Regions from separate parts of the Exiguobacterium sp. s157 genome, predicted to be linked through region 2. Evidence: riboswitches for the same ligand, from Rfam matches in the RefSeq annotation. Region 2 holds a riboswitch; each other region holds the start of a gene.
The links. Region 2 has a riboswitch for S-adenosylmethionine ahead of KNP67_RS11060 (aminotransferase class I/II-fold pyridoxal phosphate-dependent enzyme). Riboswitches for the same ligand answer to the same signal wherever they lie in the genome.
Positions count from the first base shown of each region.

Region 1: linked by a shared signal. The riboswitch ahead of metK (methionine adenosyltransferase) and the one ahead of KNP67_RS11060 (aminotransferase class I/II-fold pyridoxal phosphate-dependent enzyme) in region 2 are both predicted to bind S-adenosylmethionine.
Region 3: linked by a shared signal. The riboswitch ahead of KNP67_RS07390 (Na+/H+ antiporter NhaC family protein) and the one ahead of KNP67_RS11060 (aminotransferase class I/II-fold pyridoxal phosphate-dependent enzyme) in region 2 are both predicted to bind S-adenosylmethionine.

Region 1 is NZ_JACSLQ010000004.1:255,670-258,936, forward strand. Features, by position in the region: gene KNP67_RS10040 (GNAT family N-acetyltransferase) at 1-131, opposite strand, end outside; gene KNP67_RS10045 (hypothetical protein) at 296-793, shown strand; gene metK (methionine adenosyltransferase) at 833-2,041, opposite strand; SAM riboswitch class I at 2,174-2,293, opposite strand; gene pckA (phosphoenolpyruvate carboxykinase (ATP)) at 2,609-3,267, shown strand, end outside.
Region 2 is NZ_JACSLQ010000005.1:169,766-173,032, reverse strand. Features, by position in the region: gene KNP67_RS11065 (iron-containing alcohol dehydrogenase family protein) at 1-612, opposite strand, end outside; gene KNP67_RS11060 (aminotransferase class I/II-fold pyridoxal phosphate-dependent enzyme) at 609-1,784, opposite strand; SAM riboswitch class I at 1,862-1,962, opposite strand; gene KNP67_RS11055 (AI-2E family transporter) at 2,136-3,236, shown strand.
Region 3 is NZ_JACSLQ010000003.1:42,820-46,086, forward strand. Features, by position in the region: gene KNP67_RS07385 (GGDEF domain-containing protein) at 71-1,750, shown strand; SAM riboswitch class I at 1,847-1,942, shown strand; gene KNP67_RS07390 (Na+/H+ antiporter NhaC family protein) at 1,995-3,267, shown strand, end outside.

The sequences.
Region 1 (3,267 bases), on a different contig from region 2:
CGGACGATCTCTTCTTGTTGATAGGCGCGTTCCATTACTTTCGAACGAACCTCGTCTCGTTCACTGACCGTCGCGAGCGCAATGTCGCGGATGGTGGCGGCATCTTCTGGCACGGCTTCTCGAATCTTCATAACGGCATCCCCCTTTTGGCCAATCTAGTAGTAACATTCCCCATCGGCAAAAAAATATCCTGCCCGTTCATTACTTTTTGATGTCGAAATGAAGGAAAACGTTATTTTCCATCTTGTGTCGGGTATAAGAGTATCAATGCCAACTTACAAAAAGGAGTGTTACCATGGAACCGAAACTACAACACGATCCACAAGTCGAGCAAGCCAATCATCCGAACCGTCAGTTTGAACAAACGAACACAGGAGGTCCAAAAATCACAGTCGTAACTGGGATGCTCCTCGGCGCCCTCGTCGGCGGCCTACTCGCCTTACTTAGTACGTCAAACCGTGAGAACACAAAACAATCGTTCTCGAGCGCGAAGTCATCGGTCGGCGGTCTCGTCGATACGGTCAAGCAAGACCCGGCCGGAACGGCGTCACAAGTCATCGGTCAAGTGAAAGCAGCGAGCGAGGTCATTCAAGACGTCGCGACCGACGTGCAAAACGTCTATGAAAAAGTCGCCGGTGAAGTCGACACGGTCAAACAAGACGTGAACAAAGTCGTCGGGACGGCGCAAGAAGCGAAATCGGATTTACAATCGATCGGCGAGAAAGTCGTCGAAGCGAAAGATACGGCACTTGGCAAAGAGAACTCAACAACTGAAGACAAGCCGCAAGCCTAAAAAAAACGACCTTTCGAGTGAAAGGTCGTTTTTCTATGCTTATGCGAAACGTTTCGCGCCTTCTTCGAGCACTGCCGCTTTGTCCGTTTGCTCCCATGGGAGTTCAACGTCTGTACGACCGAAGTGGCCGTAAGCTGCTGTCTGCTTGTAGATTGGGCGACGAAGGTCGAGCATCTTGATGATGCCGGCCGGACGGAGGTCGAAGTTCTCACGAATGAGTTCGACGAGCTCAGTCTCGCTCAATTTGCCTGTGCCGAACGTATCAACCGCGATCGATACCGGGTGAGCAACACCGATTGCGTAAGCAAGTTGAACTTCTGCTTTGTCAGCAAGTCCCGCTGCAACGAGGTTTTTCGCCACGTAACGAGCTGCATACGCTGCTGAACGGTCAACTTTGGTAGGATCTTTACCTGAGAACGCGCCGCCGCCGTGACGAGCGTATCCACCGTACGTATCGACGATGATTTTGCGTCCTGTGAGGCCTGCATCCCCTTGTGGTCCACCGATTACGAAGCGGCCAGTCGGGTTGATGAAGTATTTCGTGTCCGCGTCGATGAGTTCAGCCGGGATGACTGCATCGATGACGTGCTCTTTCAAATCAGCTTGGATTTGCTCGAGCGTGATGTCTTCCGCGTGTTGTGTCGAGATGACGATTGTGTCGATGCGAACTGGGTTGTTCGCTTCGTCGTATTCGACTGTCACTTGTGTCTTACCGTCTGGGCGAAGGTAAGCGAGCGTGCCGTTCTTACGAACTTCTGCCAAACGACGTGACAATTTGTGAGCGAGTGAAATCGGGAGCGGCATGAGTTCCGGCGTCTCTTTTGTTGCGTAACCGAACATGAGACCTTGGTCACCAGCACCGATCGCATCGATTTCTTCTTCAGTCATTTGTCCTTCACGAGCTTCGAGCGCTTGGTCAACACCTTGCGCGATGTCTACCGATTGCTCATCGATCGATGTGAGGACAGCACAAGTCTCTGCATCGAAACCATATTTCGCACGTGTGTAGCCGATCTCACGAACAGTTTCACGAACAACTTTCGGGATATCCACGTAAGTTGATGTTGTGATTTCACCTGCTACGAGCACGAGACCTGTTGTGACAGACGTCTCAGCCGCAACGCGGGCGTTTGGATCTTCAGCTAAAATTGCATCCAAAATCGCATCTGAGATTTGGTCACAAATTTTATCCGGATGTCCTTCCGTGACGGACTCCGAAGTGAAAAGTCGACGGTTCAAGTTTGCCATTTCGAAAAACCTCCTATAATAAAGGGTGATGTGTGGACGGTACTCGTTCCCCTTACGCGTTGCTTTGGGACGGTAATGAAAAAAACCTCTCGCCATGTTCAAATGGGAAAGGTTGAATCGTTCTTCCTTACCCTCTTATCGTTCGAAGCTTACGCTTCGCTTCAGGATAGCACCTTTTCCGAATAACAATGAAAACTCGGACGGTTGCTGGGCTTCGTAGGGCCTTGTTCCCTCCACCGCTCAGAATAAGAGTATCCGTTACGAAGACCATCATATAAATGACACCCCGTTCTGTCAAGCGTATCGACCGAATTCGTCAAACTTTTCACAAACGGTCAAATAGTTATGTTTGTGAAATATCAAACATTTTTTTGTCCGTTTTGGTTTTTGTACTATGACCTGGTACAGAATATGTTAGAATGACAATGTAAGAAAGCGCTTACTTTAAAGGGTAAAAAATGCTTGTTTTTGATTAGTATGTCACATATAATAAAAACGTCATACTGATTAAACGCGGAAGTATGCGGATTTCATCCACATCTATTTAGGGGAAAGGTGGGATTCAGGATGGCGACAACGCTCCTGAAAATCGAAGAATTAATTAAAGGTGCCGACATGATGCGGAACTTGACGGTTCCAGAACTGGTGGAAGAAGCCATTCGCAACGGTGAGGGCGTACTGACGAAAGACGGGGCTTTATCGGTCAGTACCGGGAAATTCACAGGACGGTCACCGAAAGACAAATTCGTCGTGCAAGATGAAGTCAGCAATCATTTAGTAGACTGGGGTCCAGTCAACCAACCGATCGCGGAAGAGAAGTTCACCGCGCTACTCGACAAAGTGTTGACGCACCTCGAAACGAAAGACAAGCTCTATTATCTCGAGGCTTCTGCGGGGGCAGACGAGCACTATACGCTCCCGGTCCGTGCCATCACGGAATACGCGTGGCACAATTTGTTCGCCAAACAGTTGTTCTTGCGTGAATGGCCGACGAAAGGTGCCTTCGAGCCCTTCACGGTCATCTATGCACCGAGTTATAAGGCCGATCCAGTCATCGACGGGACGAACTCCGAAACGTTCATTCTCGTCTCATTCGCCAAGCGGACCATTCTGATCGGGGGAACAGAATACGGCGGTGAGATTAAAAAATCGATTTTCTCGGTCATGAACTTCTTGTTGCCGGAACAACATGTGTTATCGATGCACTGCTCGGCGAACGTATCGGA
Region 2 (3,267 bases):
CGACTCAAAAGCGTGCTCGCTCAATTCAAGTTCGACGAGACGCCCGCACTGCTCGGCCAAGACGAGTCCGGTGTTGACGCCGGCGTCAGCTGAGCTGTCACCACTCAAATAACGGGCCTCGTAAAACTTCGCGACCGTGTCGATGACACCTGCCCGAAAGTATTCATATGGTGAGCGCGAGATGACCCGTGAGTCAACGATGACCCGTTCGATGACGACGCGGAACATGTCGTAGCGGTCGTAGCTCCCGTCCTCCTGATAGACGACGCTGAGCGGTGTGAACGCCGCACAGTTCGAGGCGAGCGTTGGGACGACGATGAGCGGGACGTTCCGTTGATAGGCGACGAGTTTGGCCGTATCGACGAGCTTGCCACCTCCGACGGCGATTAACACGTCGGCGTCCAACGGTTTGAGCCGTTTGACTTCCGAGTCCGTGCACTCCCCGCTGAACCTTGTTGCCGGATAGTCCGCGATGGCCGGAAAGATGGCTCGGACGACGTCATACCCTTTCTGACCGTGCAGGACGTGGGCACGGCGGCCGTCGACTAAGTCATCAAGACGGTCGAGCGCGTCATCGGCGTGGTCATATTCAAGGACGGCCTGACGAATCATGCGCGCACCTCCTCATAGGCGGCAAACAACCGCTCGATTCGTTCGACGGCCTCGTCAATCTTCGGTTCCGGTGAGACGAGGCCGAAGCGGACGTATCCGTTCCCTTCCGAACCGAAGAAATAGCCCGGGGTGACGGCGACACCGGCTTCATGCAGCAGTTTCCGCGAGAACGACTTGGCATCACCCTCAGGCACTTTCGCCCAGACGAAGAACGAGCCTTCCGGCGGTTCGACGGCCCAGCCGGCCCGGTTCAACCCGTCGATCAGGCGATCACGCCGTGCCTCGTACAGTCGTGCCAAGTCATCGCGAATGGTACGGGGCGCCTCGAGCGCAGCGACAGCCGCCGCCTGGATGGCCGAGAACACGCTGACGTGGACGTGGTCCTGATACGTGTTGATCGCCTCGATGATGTCCGCGTTCCCGACGGCGAAGGCGACGCGCCAACCGGACATGTTGAACGCTTTCGACATCGTATATACCTCGATGCCGACTTCTTTCGCCCCTTCCGCCTGCAGAAAGCTAGGCGGGACATGGCCATCGAATCCGATGCTGCCATATGCGAAATCGTGGACGACCATCAAGTCCCGCTCCCGGGCGAAACGGACGGTATCGTCAAAGAAAGCGGGTGAGGCGACGGCTCCGGTCGGATTGCTCGGGTAGTTCAAATACATGAGTCTTGCATCTTGCGTATCGAGCGTCTCATAGTCCGGCAAGAAGCCGTTCTCTTCCCGGAGGACGAGGTCACGGACGACGGCACCGGCGAGGCGTGCCCCCGAGATGTAATCAGGATAGCCGGGATTCGGTAGCAAAATTCCGTCGCCAGGTTCGAGTACGCATTGCGGCAACGTGATGAGACCAGATTTTGAGCCGATGAGAATCGCTACTTCTGTCTCGGGATCAAGTTCGACTCCATACTCATTCAAATAGAACGTCGCCACTGCTTGCTTCAGGCGGGCCTGACCGCGGAACGGACCGTATTGATGGGTCGAGGCGTCGAGGAGCGCCGTCTGAAGCGCGTCACAGATTGGCTCAGGCGTAGGCAGGTCAGGCGTCCCTTGTCCGAGTCGGATGATGTCGCGGCCGGCTTGTTCGAGTTCGGCCACCTCGTTCGCGAGTCCGACGAAATGTTGAGGTGGTAACGTTTTAAGTAGATGTGAGCGTCTGTCAGTCATGAATAGTCCTCCTATGCAAAAAACACCCCTTTCCGCGGAAAGGGGTGTCGAGATACGGACGTATTCAAACAACCACCTTTCCATCTCTCAAGGTCACCTTGCTGGAATTAGCACAGTATTGAATCAATCTGTTGCTGAAGCTTCATCGGGCCAGTCCCTCCGCTTCTCTTGATAGAAAGTGTTTTATATGCGATTTGTCTTTTTGTAATATGTCACTTAGTTAACCAAACGTTACCAATCTTGTCAATCCTTTTTTGAAAATGAGCATGTCCTCTTGAATCCCGATAAAAAAACGTTCATAGTGAAAGTGAACGTTATTCTACAAAATTTAAAACATGAGGGGATGGACCTTTGGAATTAAACCGTCAATTGATTTGGAAGTTGAGCGTGATCGGCCTGATCCTGCTCGTGCTCTGGAAAGTCATCAGCGAACCGGATACGATTTCGCAGATGATGCATTATACGTTCCAGTTGCTGACGCCGATTATTATGGGAATCGCCATCGCGCTGCTCCTGAATACCGTCCTGTCCTATATAGAAGAACGGTTTCAACTAAAACGATATCAAGGCTTGCTGATCGTCTATATCATCTTTATCGGGATTCTCGTCATATCTGCGGTGACGCTGTTCCCACGCATTTATTCGAGCCTCGCCTCGCTCATCGAGGAACTCCCGTCCTATATCCGGCAAATCGACGGGTATCTGTCACAGTTGAACACGTATTTGAAAGAGTATAACGCGACAGTCGCCCAGGCCATCGATTTCAGCCGGTTCGAGGAGCGCTACTCGGGCTGGGTCGAGACGGCCGTCTTGTCGTCGGTCAGCTACGTGTCGAGCTTCACGATGACGCTCATTAACTTCTTGATTGGGATCGTCATCTCGATTTATCTTTTAAAAGACAAAGAGATTTTTGCCCGCATGTTCAAGCGGCTGTTGTATGCGATGTTCCCGGTCGCGTCAGCCAAGACGACGATCGACATCTTCCAAGAGATGGATTACATCTTTAAACGCTATATCATCGGGAAGTCGCTCGACTGCCTCATCATCGGGGTGCTGGCCGTCGCCGGTCTGTTGATTATCGGGGCGCCATACGCGCTTCTCCTCGGCGTCATCGTCGGTGTCTTGAACTTCATCCCGTACGTCGGGCCGCTGCTCGGGATGATCCCGGCGTTCATCATCACCTACTTCTATGACCCGTTCACGGCGCTCATCGTCCTCTTGTTCATCTTCTTGTTGCAACAATTCGACGGACTCTGGCTCGGGCCGAAGATTCTCGGCGACAGCGTCGGCATCACGCCGTTCTGGGTCATCACGTCGATCATCATCGGCGGCAGCCTGTTCGGCCTCGTCGGGATGTTCATCAGCGTGCCGGTCACGGCGATGATTCAAGTCGTGTTCTCGCGCTTGATCGACTACCGGCTCAGTCGCAAGAACTTGAATGAATTGTTATGACACATTGACGATTTAGGTTGACACATTTCAC
Region 3 (3,267 bases), on a different contig from region 2:
AGGACTCAGGCGTGATTGTGCCGAATCTCCTACCATACATAATTGAATTTTTCCCACATAGGAGGGAACCATGAACCATTTCCGCAAGATGTCCGTCCTTGGTTGGAGTATTTGGAGTATGCTATTCGGTTTGACGCTCATCTTGTTCGCTACAGGCGTATTGAACATGCCGGCCATCGAGCCGTTACCGTTCATCTTGATCGCGTTGCTCGTCATTATTTTTCAAATGGACTCCATTGAACGGAAAGGCGTCTACTTTACCTTTTCAGAAAGTATCGTCTTAATTATTTTTCTATTCTTTGATTTTGAGACAGCGCTGTTCGTCAATCAGATTGGACTACTCGTCTTCCAGTTCGTCAACTTGAAACCGCGCGTCGCGCTTCGACGGTTCCGTTTTACGTATCCGTGGAATGCCATCACGTCATTTTTGGAAATCGCCATCCCGGCCAGCGTCTACTTGGCACTTGGTGGTGTGACCGGTCTCGGATTCTATTCCCAAGAATCGTTCCTCCCGCTTGCCGGTTTGATTATTGCCATCATTTTGAACACGGTCGTCCAAAAGTATCAAGTCGGCTGGTGGTTCCGCGTCGACATCCCGGTCCGCGACTTTTTAAGCATCGCGTTTTACACGTATATCGTCAGTCTCGTCTTCATTTTGGCGGCCTCGCTCTTCCGGGAGACAAACTTGCTCGTCGTCAGCAGTATCGCCGCCGCACTCACGTTCTTTATTAAGCGACTCATCATTCAAAAAGGTCGACAAGACGCCTTCAAATCGTTGATTGAACAATATGATGAAGCAAAAGAAGCCGTATCGCTATCGCAAAGCGAGGCACAAGCCATCGAAGTGTTCCTCAGTCAATGTGAGCGACTCAACGAGTACGATGAAGGGTACGTCGAGTTCAAACTGTTTGATCGCACACTTTACTTTGATTTGAAGACGCGCCAGCCGATCGATCGCCATGTCGTCTTTGAATTACTCGATGCAACCTATCCGAACGAAGCCTCGGTCGAGTACGAGATGCGCTTCGAATGGGACGCCCCGCTGTCGAACGAATTTAATGAAGACTATCATAGCTTCATCTCGGTCCGTTCCGAGGAAATCGAAGGAATCCGCACGTGGATTGTGATGACGGGCGAGCACGTCTATGGCTATCCGCCCATCATTCAACGCGAGATTGTCAAACTGCTCAAGTCGTTCAATCGGACGATCAGTCGTTGTCATGAACGCGACCGCCTCTATACTGAGAGCCGGACGGACAGCTTGACGCTGCTTGCCAATGCGCGGGCTTTTTATGAATACGGGATTCAACAGATCTCGGACGGCTCGATGTATCCGATTTCCGTCGCGATGCTCGATATCGACTTCTTCAAAAAAATCAATGACACGCACGGTCACCAAGTCGGAGACAGTGTGCTCCAAGAATTCGGTCGCCGCATTCGTCAAGTGCTCCGCACCGAAGACTTTGCCGCCCGTTACGGCGGTGAAGAGTTCATCTTGCTCTTAAACCGTTGTGATGTTGAGGCCGCCGTCGAGATCGCCGAGCGCATCCGCCAACAAATCGAGAACAAACCGTTCCACGTCGACGGAATCGATATACCCGTCACCGCTTCAATCGGTGTCGATACGATTCAGTCGTTCGGCGACAAACGTCTTGACGATACGATTCGTAACGCCGACCGCGCGCTCTACGTCGGCGGGAAATACGCCGGTCGCAACCGCGTCGCCCATTATAATTTCTTAACGACCTGACTCGCCCCCACGTTCATCGCGTGGGGGTTTGCTATTGACAAGCAGATTTGAAACAGGTACGTTAGGGAACGTGTCTTATAACTAAATATCACAACTTTTTTATCAAGAGAGACTGAGGGACTGGCCCGATGACGTCTCGGCAGCGGGTAACCTGTGCCAAATCCAGCGAGCGGTCTGCTCGAAAGATGAAAAAAGTGTTTCTTGTCGAGAGAGCCTTTTTTCAGAAGGCTCTCTTTTTATTTTTATGAATGAGGTGAATCGATTGGAACAACCAACAGCTAACAAATGGGCGCTCTTGCCCTTACTCGTCTTCCTCGTCTTCTTTATCGGGGCAGGCATCTATTATGACGACTTTTATAAATTCCCCGTCTTGATCGCGGCCTTGATTGCCGTGATCGTCGCGGCGATGATGACGAAAGGGAGCGTCACCCAGACGGTCGAACGCGTCGCCCAAGGTGCCGGGAACCCGAGCATCCTCATCATGGTGTTCATCTTCTTGCTCGCCGGTGCGTTTTCAAGCGTCGCCGAAGCAATCGGTGCGATTGACGCGACCGTCAATGCGGCATTGACGTTACTACCGCCCTCGCTCCTATTGAGCGGCCTATTCGTCATCGCAGCCTTCATCTCGATGGCGATGGGTACGTCGACCGGGACGATCGCCGCACTGGCGCCGATCGCTCTCGGCATCCATGAGGAGAGCGGCGTCAATATCGCTATCGCGGCGGCCGCCGTCGTCGGGGGTGCCATGTTCGGGGATAACTTGTCGTTCATTTCGGACACGACGATTGCAGCCGTCCGCACCCAGCGGACGAACATGCGCGACAAGTTCCGGACCAACTTTTGGATCGTCTTGCCGGCAGCCGTCATCACAACGATTTTACTCGCTGCCCTATCGAGCGGAGAATCGACCATCGAGCCGGCGGCGTTTGAATGGTATAAGTTGATTCCGTATCTAGCGGTTATCGTGCTCGCTTTGACGGGAATGAACGTCATCCTTGTCTTGCTCGGCGGCATCGCCCTAACCGGCATCATCGGTCTATTGGATGGCAGTCTAGCCGTCACCACGTACGTCACCGCCATGGCGGACGGCATGATGGGCATGGCCGAGATTTCACTCCTGACATTGCTCATGGGTGGGCTCGTCGGACTCATCTCGCACAACGGCGGACTCACGTACTTGCGTGACGCGCTCACGTCCCGAATTAAAAGACGGGCCGGCGCGGAGTGGAGCATCGCCGGGCTCGTCAGTGCGACAAACGTCGCGACGGCGAACAACACGATTTCGATTCTCGTGGCTGGTCCGCTCGCCGCGAACATCGCCGACGATTATGACATCGAACGTAAAAAGTCTGCGAGTGTACTCGATATCTTCTCGTGCGGGGTCCAAGGTCTGCTGCCTTACGGGGCACAGCTTCTCATTGCGGCCGAACTGACGAACACGGCATCACCGGCGCTCGTGCCGTATATGTTCTATCCGTTCTTGTTGTTCATTTGCGGAGGATTGGCCATCGCCTTTA